3 regions of the Erwinia wuhanensis genome follow, and region 1 is predicted to be linked to each of the others. Evidence: predicted binding sites of a transcription regulator. Region 1 holds the regulator's gene; each other region holds the start of a gene.

Region 1 (3,980 bases):
GGATAAGCCGGTCAACGTGGACTCCGAAAATCAGGCGCTGGATATGCAGGGCAACGTGGCGACCTTTACCGGCAACGTCATCGTGACCCAAGGCTCGATCAAAATCACCGCGGATAAGGTTGTGGTCACGCGTCCGAACGGCGACAGCAACAAAACCATCGTGGATGCCTGGGGCAATCTGGCGACGTTTTATCAGATGCAGGACAACGGCAAGCCCGTTAAAGGCCATGCGCAGAAAATGCACTACGAGCTGGCGAAGGACTTCGTCGAGCTGACGGGCAGCGCTTATCTGGAGCAGCTGGACAGCAACGTCAAAGGCGATCGCATCACCTATCTGGTGAAAGAGCAGAAAATGCAGGCCTATGGCAATACCGGCAAGCGCGTCACTACCGTGCTGGTGCCTTCGCAGCTGCAGGATAAAAACGCCTCCTCCCCCAAGAAGAGTAACTAAGCCATGGCGACTTTAATTGCGCAAAATCTGGCGAAGGCCTACAAAGGCCGACGCGTGGTGGAAGATGTCAGCCTGGAGGTAAAATCCGGTGAGATCGTCGGCCTGCTGGGCCCGAACGGCGCCGGTAAGACCACCACGTTTTATATGGTGGTGGGCATTGTGCCGCGCGACGCGGGCCGCATCGTTATCGACGATGAAGATATCAGTATTCTGCCGCTGCACGCGCGCGCGCGTCGGGGCATCGGCTATCTGCCGCAGGAAGCCTCTATTTTCCGCCGCCTGAGCGTGTACGACAACCTGATGGCGGTGCTGCAAATCCGTGAAGATTTAACGGCGGAACAGCGAACCGATCGCGCCAACGAGCTGATGGAAGAGTTCCATATCGCGCACCTGCGCGACAGCATGGGTCAGGCGCTTTCCGGCGGTGAACGCCGTCGCGTAGAGATCGCCCGCGCGCTGGCGGCGAACCCTAAATTCATCCTGCTGGATGAGCCTTTCGCAGGCGTCGATCCGATTTCGGTTATCGATATCAAAAAGATTATCGAACACCTGCGCGACAGCGGCCTGGGCGTGCTTATCACCGATCACAACGTCCGTGAAACGCTGGCCGTCTGCGAACGAGCCTATATCGTCAGTCAGGGACACCTGATCGCTCACGGCTCGCCTGAGCAAATCCTCCAGGATGAACAAGTTAAGCGCGTCTATTTGGGCGAAGAGTTCAGACTCTGATAAGGTGTTCAGACCGGTCAAGATTTTTAAGGAATAAGTATCCTGAATATGAAGCAAGGTTTGCAGCTCAGGCTTAGCCAACAGCTTGCCATGACGCCACAACTGCAGCAGGCGATACGTCTGCTGCAACTCTCTACGCTTGAACTCCAGCAGGAAATTCAGCTGGCGCTGGAAAGCAACCCGCTGCTTGAACAAACCGATCTTCACGAAGAAGTCGACAGCCGCGAATATCAGGAAAAAGAGGCGCTGGATACCCGCGAGGCGCTGGAACAAAAAGATATGCCGGAAGAGCTGCCGCTCGACGCCACCTGGGACGAAATCTACACCGCCGGCACGCCGTCGGGCACCGGCACCGACTACCACGACGACGAGCTGCCTGTTTATCAGGGCGAAACCACCCAGTCGTTGCAGGACTACCTGATGTGGCAGGTAGAGCTGACGCCTTTTACCGATACCGATCGCGCCATCGCCACCGCCATTGTCGACGCCGTGGATCCGACCGGCTATCTGACCGTTTCTCTTCAGGAGATCCAGGAGAGTATCGGCAACGAAGAGCTTTCTGCGGAAGAAGTCGAAGCGGTACTGAAGCGCGTTCAGCGGTTCGATCCGATCGGCGTCTGCGCACGCGATCTGCGCGACTGCCTGCTGGTGCAGCTGTCGCAGTTCGTGGATGACACGCCCTGGCTGAAAGAGGCCAGGCTTATTGTCAGCGACCATCTGGATCTGCTGGCTAACCACGACTTCCGCAGCCTGATGCGCGTCACGCGGCTGAAAGAGGACGTGCTGAAAAACGCCATGCAGCTGATCCAGTCACTTGACCCGCGTCCCGGTCAGTCGATTAATACCAGCGAACCGGAATATGTCATCCCGGACGTGCTGGTGCGTAAAATCGGCGCCCGCTGGGTGGTGGAACTGAATGCCGACAGCGTGCCGCGCCTGAAGATTAACCAGCACTATGCTTCGCTGGGCGGCAGCTCTCGCAGCGACAGCGACAGCCAGTTTATTCGCAGCAATTTGCAGGAAGCCCGCTGGCTGATAAAAAGTCTGGAGAGCCGCAACGATACGCTACTGAAGGTCACGCGCTGCATCGTCGACCAGCAGCAGGCTTTCTTCGAGCAGGGTGAAGAATTTATGCGTCCTATGGTGCTGGCGGATATCGCCTCCGCCGTAGAGATGCACGAATCGACGATTTCACGCGTTACCACGCAAAAATACCTGCACAGCCCACGCGGTATTTTTGAACTGAAATATTTCTTCTCCAGTCACGTGAACACCGAAAGCGGCGGCGAAGCCTCTTCCACGGCCATTCGCGCGCTGGTGAAGAAATTGATCTCGGCGGAGAATCCCGCCAAGCCTCTTAGCGACAGCAAGCTGACCACCCTGCTCTCCGACCAGGGGATCATCGTGGCCCGCCGCACCGTCGCGAAGTACCGAGAGTCTTTATCCATCCCGCCCTCAAATCAGCGCAAGCAGCTGGTCTGAACGAACAGATAAGGAAGAGCTTATGCAACTCAATATTACCGGGCAGAATGTTGAAATTACCGAGCCTTTACGTGAATTCGTGGTGGCTAAATTCGCCAAGCTGGAGCAATACACTGACCGTATCGGGCAGGTTTATATTGTGCTGAAGGTGGAAAAGGTGACGCAGGTCGCCGATGCGACGCTGCACGTCAGCGGTGGTGAGTTGCACGCCACCTCGGAAGAAAAAGATATGTATGCGGCGATTGACGGCCTGATTGACAAGCTGACACGCCAGCTGAATAAACATAAAGACAAGCTGAAGCAGCATTAATTACCCTTGCAGCATTGATTATTTTTTCGCCACCCTTATCTGATAAGAATGTGGTGTAAACTAACCGGCTCGTCTTCTGATTGCAGAAGGCGGGCCGTTAATCAACGGGCATAATGCATTCGACTGATGGCCTGCCGAACGATCGGGCAGCGCCGTTTTGCCAGGCGGAAGTGAATACCTAAGTGAACCTATGATGAACAATGACCTGACACTGGAACTGAGCTCGGTCCTGAGCCTTTCCTGTACCCGCAACGGCGTGCACTGCCAGAGCAAAAAGCGGGCGCTGGAGATTATCAGCGAGCTGGCGGCCAAACAGCTTAATCTGCCGCATCAGACGATCTTTGAAGCGATCCTGACGCGTGAACGTATGGGCAGTACCGGCATAGGTAACGGCATCGCGATCCCACACGGCAAGCTGGTGGAAGATACGCTGCGCGCGGTAGGCGTGTTTATCCGTCTCGATCAGCCGGTAGCCTTCGACGCTATCGATAATCAACCGGTCGATCTGCTTTTCGCCCTGCTGGTGCCTGCCGATCAGTGTAAAACGCATCTGCACACGCTCTCGCTGGTCGCAAAACGTCTGGCCGATAAAACGGTCTGCCGCCGACTGCGCGCTGCGCAAAGCGATGAAGAGCTGTTTGCTATCATGGCAGAGGAACCACAAGCCGCCTCTTAAGCCTTTAGTGGGCCGGTCTGTCGGCCCGAGCGTATGCACAGGGAAGTTCCCCGTCCCTTTGGAAAGGCTTCAAATCAGGAGAATAAGTCATGGTGCTGATGATCGTCAGCGGGCGTTCTGGTTCCGGTAAGTCCGTCGCGTTGAGGGCGCTGGAGGATATGGGCTTCTACTGCGTGGATAATCTGCCCGTGGTGCTGCTGCCGGAGCTGGCCAGGTCACTGGCGGATCGTAACATCTCGGCGGCCGTCAGTATCGACGTGCGCAATATGCCAGAGTCGCCGGAAATCTTTGAGAAAGCGCTGACCGGCCTGCCCGACAGCTTTTCGCCGCAG
Region 2 (3,980 bases), on a different contig from region 1:
ACGATCGAGGCGATCGGCCTCGCTCAACATGCGATCCCGCGTTACGCTCGTCCAGGCATTGATCGTCGGATCCAGCCGCTCGATCCCGTCCAGCGTTTGCTGCGCGATTTCTCTGGCGCTCAGCTCGCCTTTAAGCAGCGCGCTTTTTAGTTCGGCAATGGAAAGGGAGCTGAGCGTCATGCTTTATATACTCCTGCGATTTCCTGACGTTCATCCAGCGGGAACGCCATCAGCGGCCCGGCCATCTCGGCAATACGTGAAAACTGCACCAGCAGCTCGGCGCGACGACGATCGTCCATCGGTACGCCCAGCACCTGCTCCATGTGGGCCAGATAAGCCGTCCAGTCAATTTCGGTGTTCATAATGTTCTCCTGTTAAAAACCGGCCGCGCTGCCGTTGCTGCGGGGATCGCTGGCGCCTTCCAGCATGCCGTTGGTATGGCGGACAATCGCGCCTGCGTGGCCGACCGCCTCGCTGAAATCCTCCAGCGCTTCGACTTCATGCCCCAGCTCGCGCAGGCGGGTAAAGGTGGTGGCGGAAAAACGGCCCTCCAGCTTCAGCGAATCGGAAGCCTGGCCCCAGGTGCGGCCGAGCAGCCAGCGCGGCGCGCTGACGCACTGCTGTAGCGGCATTCCCTGCACCACGTGACGGGTAAAAATGGCGGCCTGAGTCTGCGGCTGGCCGTCGCCGCCCATCGAGCCGTAGACCATGGTGCGGCCATCGTTCAGCCGAGCGGCGGCGGGATTAAGCGTATGAAAAGGCTGTTTGCCCGGCGCTAAAGCCAGCAGGTGTTCGGGATCCAGGCTGAACGCCGCGCCGCGGTTTTGCCAGGTGATGCCGGTGCCGGCCAGCACCACGCCGCTGCCGAATTCGTGATAGATGCTCTGAATAAAAGAGACGGCAAGGCCGCTGCTGTCCATCACGCCCATCCACACGGTATCGCCCGGCCCTTTGCCGGTTCCCCAGCCGGCTGCGCGGCTGTCGCTGATTTGCCCCGCCAGCGTTTCGAGCTGGTCGGAATCAAGCAGCGCCTGCATCTCTTCGCGCATATGCAGCGGATCGGTGATATAGCGGTCGCGCAGGCCGAAAGCCAGCTTGGTCGCCTCCACGATGCGGTGCACGGTCTGCACCTCGTCTGCTTCCGCCATATTCAGATGATTGGTGATGCCCAAAATCGCCAGCGACACCAGGCCCTGGGTCGGCGGCGTCATATTAAAGACCTCGCCGTACTCGTGGCGGATGCTTAATGGCTTACGGCGCTTCGCCCGATGCTTATTAAGATCTTCCAGCGTAATCGGCATGCCAAGCGCCGACATTTCTGCCGCCAGGCGATTAGCCAGCGAGCCGCGATAAAAGCTGTCCAGCCCCTGTTCCGTCAGGATGCCCAGTGTGTTTGCCAGCGCCGGTTGAGTAAAGCGGCTGCCGGCGCGCGGCACCTCGCCATCCGGCAGGAAAGCGGCCGCGAAGCCCGGCTGCGCCGCCAGCTCGTGATATTTGCCGGCGGTTGCGGTCGACTGCGATTGGGTGACGGGAATGCCGTCCGCCGCATAGCGGATCGCATCGGCCAGCAGGCGTGAAACGGGCATCACGGCACCGCTAAGCTCGTTGGCTATCGTCAGCGCTTCTGACCAGCCGCTGACCGTTCCGGCTACCGTCAGCGCCGATTTTGGCCCGCGATGGGGGATAGCCGCCGCGCCGTCATAAAAAGCGAAATCGGCCAGCGATCCGGCCGCGCCGCTGGCGTCGATGGCGACAGGATCGCCCTGCGGCGGCATAATCAGCCAGAAGCCGTCGCCGCCCAGCCCGTTCATATGGGGATAAACCACAGCGATCGTGGCCGCCGCCGCGACCATCGCCTCAATAGCGTTGCCGCCTTCGCGCAGAATGGCCAGCGCGCTTTCACTGGCGAGATGATGAGGCGTTACGGCCATGCCAAGCGGAGCGAGATTACTTTGTATCATCACGTTCTCATTTTCAGGGACGGAGCAGAAAGGGAAGCAAGAGCTGTTCCAGTTTGTTGCAGCCGGAACGGCAGGGCAGTGAAAAAACGCGTCCGGCTTGCAAGATGAAGGTGAACTTTTCTGCCCGGCACGTTATTTGTATACGTTATCTTCTCTGAAACAAAAGTTACAAGGTTCATATCATGAAGCAGCTTGATGAGCGCCTGAGAAATCACTATCCCCAGCTTTCTCCGCAGGAGCAGCGCGCGGCGGATTTCATCTTCGATCATTTTGACGATTTGATTAGCTATAACAGCGCAGAGCTGGCGCGGCTCAGCGGCGTTTCTAAAGCGACCGTCAGCCGCTTATTCAAACGTCTTGGCTATGAGAAATATCGCGATATGCGCGACGAGTTGCGTACGCTGCGCCAAAGCGGCATGCCGCTGACCGACAATCGCGACGCGGTGCAGGGCAACACGCTGCTGGCGCGCCACTACAAGCAAGAGATGGCAAACCTGACGCAGTGGGTAAGCCAGCTGGACGCCGCGCAGTTCGGCGAGGTGGTGCAAAGACTGGCCGCCAGCAGGCGCATCTTTATTGTCGGTATGCGCAACTCCTGGCCGGTGGCGCTGCACCTTCGGCAGCAGCTGTTGCAGGCGCGCGGCGAGGTCTCCGTCGTGCCGCAGCCGGGGCAGACGCTGGCGGAAGAGCTGCCGGATATGACGCCGGACGATGTAGTGGTGGTGATTGCCTTTCGCCGTCGTCCGCGCATCATTAAGCCCCTGCTGCAACAGCTTCAGCAGGCTGGCGTGCCCACGCTGGTGATTTGTGAGCCGCAGGCGCAGGCGATCCTGGCGCTGGCGACATGGCAGCTTTGCGCGCCGCTGGACAGCGTGTCCGCTTTCGACAGCTATGCCTGCGCCAACAGCCTCATCAACCTGCTGACCAATGCGCTGCTGCATGAGCTGTTAAGTAAAGGTCGTCAGCGCATCCATCATATCGCTAATCTGTACGGCCAGCTGGACGAGCTGGAACAACGCTGACAGGGCACCATTTTGGTGCTTTGCTTTATTTCAGGGCAGCGCCGCAGGCATCGGGAAACCATTTTCTGAACTTGCTGACATGCTTCTTTTTCTGCCTTATCTCCTGCTTTCTGGCTGGTTTGAAACCGCTTTTTCCTTTGTTTGCGTGCTGTTCCACGGCTGGCGATCCCTTTTTCCGTGGCTGGCACATTAGTTGCAAATGATTATTTCAGGAATCTTTCGTTTCATATTGGCTTAACCGGGGAAGAGAAAATGAAAAAAACGTTACTGGCGATCGCGGGCGCAGTATTGCTGTTCACCCAGGCCGCACAAGCGGATCAGTTGCAGGATATAGAGAAACGCGGCGTGCTTCGCGTCGCCGTGCCGCAGGACTTTCCGCCGTTTGGCTCGGTCGGCACCGAGCTACAGCCGCAGGGTTACGATATCGATATGGCGCGCTACCTGGCCAGCCAGATGAAACTTAAGTTACAGCTGGTGCCGGTCACCAGCGCCAACCGTGTCCCTTATTTACAGACGGATAAAGTGGATCTGGTGATCTCCAGCCTGGGTAAAAATCCCGAGCGGGAAAAAGTTATCGCCTTCAGCCGCGCCTATGCGCCTTTCTTCCTGGGCGTTTTCGGGCCGAAAGAGGCCGAACTGAAAGCGGCAGCCGGGCTGAGCGGCAAGTCGATTGGCGTAACTCGCGGCGCGGTGGAGGATATGGCATTAAGCGATATTGCGCCCAAAGACGCGCAGCTGAAACGCTATGAGGATAACAACACCACGCTGTCGGCCTACCTGTCGGGCCAGGTACAGTATGTGGCGACCGGCAACCTGGTGGTGGCGGCGATTGCGCGCCAGAACGCAGACAAAGCGCCGGTGGCTAAGTTTATGCTGAAAGATTCGCCCTGTTTTATCGGGATGCGCAAAGGCGAACCGGCGCTGAAGGCGAAGGTGGATGGCCTTATCGAACAGGCGATCAAAGATAAAACGCTGAACGGGCTGTCGCAGCAGTGGC
Region 3 (3,980 bases), on a different contig from region 1:
CCTTCACGTTCGTGATCTTCGGTCACGCGCAGGCCGACTGTCATATCCGCAACCTTAAAGGCGATAAAGGCGACCACGCCGGTCCAGACCACCGTAATGCCTACGCTATAGAGCTGCACCCAAATCTGATGCCCCATCGTTACGCCAGAGGCATAGCCGACGCCGCCCAGTGAAGAAGAAGCGAAAACGCCGGTCAGGATGCAGCCTACAATACCGCACACGCCGTGCACGCCGAACACGTCACAGGGATCGTCAACGCGCAGCCATCTTTTCAGCACGGTAACGCCCCACAGGCCCGCCAGACCGCCGATAATACCGATAACCAACGCGCCGCCGACGCCAACATAGCCACAGGCTGGCGTAATCGCCACCAGACCCGCGATCGCACCAGAGCAGACGCCCAGCAGCGAAGGCTTGCCGCGCAGCGCCCATTCGCCAAACGTCCAGCTCAGCATCGCGCCTGCGGTCGCCATAACGGTGTTCAGGAATGCCAGCGCCGCGATTTCGTTAGCCGCGCTCGCCGAACCGGCGTTAAAGCCGAACCAGCCGACATACAGGATCGCCGTGCCGGTGAAGACCATCGGCAGGTTGTGCGGTTTAAAGGCTTCTTTGCCAAAGCCCGCGCGTTTGCCGACCAGGTAAGCGCCGACCAGACCGGCAACGGCGGCGTTGATATGCACCACGGTGCCGCCGGCAAAGTCCAGCGCGCCGTCCTGCGCCAGCAGTCCACCGGACCAGACCATGTGCGCGATGGGCAGATAGGAGAAAGTGACCCAGATAGCCACAAAGATCAGCACCGCAGAGAAACGAATACGCTCGGCCAGCGCGCCAACGATCAGGCCGACGGTAATGCAGGCAAAGGAAGCCTGGAACGAAACGTGAATATACTGGTAGAAGGTTCCAACCAGCGCCGTCAGCTGAATGTTTTTCAACATCGCCATGCTGAAGTCGCCAAAGAAAGCGTTGCCCGTGCTGAAGGCCAGCGAATAGCCGTAGAGCATCCAGATAACGCACACCATTGCAAAGGTCACGGAAACCTGAGTCAGCATGGACAGGACGTTTTTGGCCCGGATGAGGCCGCCGTAGAAAAGCGCAATGCCGGGTAGCGTCATAAACAGCACCAGCGCGGTGCAAATCATCATAAAGGCGTTATCGGCCTTGTCCGCCACGGCTGGCGGCGCCGCCATCGCAAGCGAGGGCAACAGGCTGAGGCTGGCGAGGCCGAAGGTAGTCATTTTTCTCATTTTATCCCATCCCATCACAATTCTTAGCCCCGAGATCAGAGTGCGGCTTCGTCCGCTTCGCCGGTGCGAATACGGATAACCCGCTGTAGTTCAGCGACAAAAATCTTACCGTCGCCAATTTTGCCGGTGTAGGCGGCCTTGCTGATAACGTCGACAACCTCGTCCAGCTGGTCGTCCGCTATCGCCACATCGATTTTAACTTTTGGCAGGAAGTTCACGCTGTATTCAGCGCCGCGATAAAGCTCGGCATGGCCTTTCTGGCGACCAAATCCCTTGACTTCGGTGACGGTCAGGCCCTGAATGCCAATGGCAGAAAGCGCCTCGCGCACGTCTTCTAATTTAAACGGTTTGATTACCACGGTAACCAGCTTCATACGATCCCCTCCAGCTAAAGAAAACGGTGATTCCGCCCTGCGTTAACCAAAGCAAAGGCTGTGCCATAAATCAGAAACGTGCGTTTTAAAAGGCGCGGCGGCAGATATTGCGTACGCGTGGCGGCCTGATGATGACATTAAGCATAGAGGGAAAAAGAAAACGCACCATTAAGGTGCGTTACGCGTCGAAATTGTGCATCGCCGCTGTTTTATCAGCCCGACCGCCTGCTTTTAGTGCAGCGAAGCGGTATTACGTTTCTTCCAGCTCCTCGCCCGCCAGCTGGAGCTGATACATCTGCCAGTAACGGCCCTGTTTCGCCAACAGCTGCTGATGGTTGCCCTGCTCTACCGCATGGCCTCTGTGCAGCACCAGAATGGTATCCGCATCGATAATAGTAGAGAGTCGGTGAGCGATAACCACCAGCGTGGTTTGCTGACGAACGGCCTTAAGCGCTTTCTGGATCGCCTGCTCCGTGCCGGAATCAATATTCGCCGTCGCTTCATCCAGGATCAGAATTTGCGGCGAGGCGACCAGCACGCGCGCCATCGCCAGCAGCTGCTTCTGACCCACGGAAAGATTGTTACCCTGTTCGCCCAGCCGCGTATAGATACCGTCGGAGAGCGAGCGCGCCAGTTCGGCAAGCTGAACGGTTTCCAGCGCGTGCCAGACCGCCTCTTCGCTTATCGAACGCCCCAGCGCCACGTTAGCGAAAAAGGTGTCGGCCAGCACCACCGGATCCTGCTGCACCATCGCCACGCCTTCGCGCAGCACGCCGTGGCTGAGCCCGGTCAGCGGCCTGCCGTCCAGGCGAATTTCACCCTGCTTCACCGGGTAGTAGCCCATCAGCAAGTTAGCGAGCGTGCTTTTCCCGCTGCCGGTATGGCCGACCAGCGCCACAAAGCTGCGCGAAGGCACGCTGAGGTTGATATCGTTGAGCACGTTGCGATCGTCGCGGTAGGCGAAGCTCAGATGTTCAATCTCAATGCGCCCCGAGGCCAGCGGCCGACTATCCTGACCATAGTGCTGGCGAGGCGCGTCCATCAGTTCAAAAATGCGCTCGCCGGCCACTACCGCCTGTTGCAGCATCGACTGCTGGGTGGTCAGCTCAATCAGCGGCTCGTTCAGCCTGCCCAGGTAGTTAATAAACGCGTAAAGCACGCCAACCTCGAAGCTGCCGCTGGAGGAGAAGCCAAACAGCAGCATCAGCCCGCACAGGATCATGGCGGAAAACAGGCTGAGCAGCGGCCGGAGCAGAAAGCCATCCAGCCGTAGCGTTTCCATTCTCGCCAGATAGTGCGAGCGGCTCGCTTCGCTCATCCGCTCACCAAAGCGCGCCTGCTGACGAAACTGCTGGATCACGCTCATGCCGCTGATCACTTCATTAAAGCCGTTGTTAATATCGGCCAGATAGCTACGCACTCGCCGTACGATAGGCGTACTGTAGCGCTGATAAATCAGCATCACGGTCAGCACGGCCGGAAAAATCATTATCGCCACCAGCGCCATGCGCCAGTCGAGACTGAACATCGCCACCAGCATGGCACCGATCAGCGCCGCGCTGCGCAGCACGGTGGCTACCACGGTGACGTAGAGATCGCGCACGACTTCGGTGTCATTGGTCACGCGTGAAATAATCTGGCCAACGGGCTGGGTATCAAAAGCGCTCAGCGGCTGGCGCAGCGCGGCGTCCATGACGTCCGTACGCAGCCGCTGCACTACGCCTACCGCCGCCTCGTTAAACAGCAGCGACTGCCAGTAGTGCAGCGCGGCGGCCAGGATTTGCAGCAGGAGAAAGCTGACGGCCAGCCCGGTGACCAGCCCCAGCGGCATGGAATGCTTCGCCACCATGTTATCGATAAAATAGCTGACCAGCACCGGGCCGAGCACTTCCGCCACCGCCGCTATCCACAGCAATACTATCGCCAGGCCAAGCGATTTCCGCCACGGCGAACCGTAGCGCAGCAGGCGTTTCAGCGTGGGCCAGAGCTGATTAAGATTCGCCATGCGGTACCCCTTTCGCGATTTCGTCCTCGTCCAGCGCGGCTTCCAGCTGCTGATAACGATACATATCCTGATACCAGCCGTCCTGGGCAATCAACGCCTCATGCTGCCCGCGCTGGGCCACCGTGCCCTGCTGCATCACCAGGATTTCACTGGCTTCCGTCAGGGCGGACAAACGGTGCGCGCTGATAATCACGGTTCTTCCTGCGCCCCATTTTCTTAAATTATGCAGTATCTGGTGTTCTGTACGGCCGTCGACCGCCGACAGCGCATCGTCCAGGATCAGGATTTCCGCGTTCAGCAGCAACGCCCTGGCAATAGATATACGCTGTTTCTGTCCCCCGGAAAGCATCACCCCGC

The links. Region 1 encodes sigma-54, which starts transcription at its own class of promoters, with help from an activator protein. Its sites were predicted from a motif close to GTTGGCACANNTTTCGCTNT; they were not measured.
Region 2: QZH36_RS17355 (gamma-glutamyltransferase family protein) is a predicted target of sigma-54. The motif match lies at 1,995-2,014, and genes of this name have one in related genera.
Region 3: glnK (P-II family nitrogen regulator) is a predicted target of sigma-54. The motif match lies at 1,667-1,686, and genes of this name have one in related genera.

Annotation. Positions count from the first base shown of each region.
Region 1 covers NZ_JAUJUH010000003.1:61,227-65,206, reverse strand. Annotated here, with positions in the region: gene lptA (lipopolysaccharide ABC transporter substrate-binding protein LptA) at 1-451, shown strand, start outside; gene lptB (LPS export ABC transporter ATP-binding protein) at 455-1,180, shown strand; gene rpoN (RNA polymerase factor sigma-54) at 1,229-2,662, shown strand; gene hpf (ribosome hibernation promoting factor) at 2,685-2,972, shown strand; gene ptsN (PTS IIA-like nitrogen regulatory protein PtsN) at 3,166-3,648, shown strand; gene rapZ (RNase adapter RapZ) at 3,738-3,980, shown strand, end outside.
Region 2 covers NZ_JAUJUH010000007.1:262,982-266,961, reverse strand. Annotated here, with positions in the region: gene QZH36_RS17365 (AtzE family amidohydrolase) at 1-180, opposite strand, end outside; gene hpxX (oxalurate catabolism protein HpxX) at 177-362, opposite strand; gene QZH36_RS17355 (gamma-glutamyltransferase family protein) at 375-1,961, opposite strand; gene hpxU (MurR/RpiR family transcriptional regulator HpxU) at 2,144-2,983, shown strand; gene QZH36_RS17345 (transporter substrate-binding domain-containing protein) at 3,236-3,980, shown strand, end outside.
Region 3 covers NZ_JAUJUH010000002.1:565,212-569,191, forward strand. Annotated here, with positions in the region: gene amtB (ammonium transporter AmtB) at 1-1,259, opposite strand, end outside; gene glnK (P-II family nitrogen regulator) at 1,280-1,618, opposite strand; gene QZH36_RS07175 (SmdB family multidrug efflux ABC transporter permease/ATP-binding protein) at 1,869-3,623, opposite strand; gene QZH36_RS07180 (SmdA family multidrug ABC transporter permease/ATP-binding protein) at 3,610-3,980, opposite strand, start outside.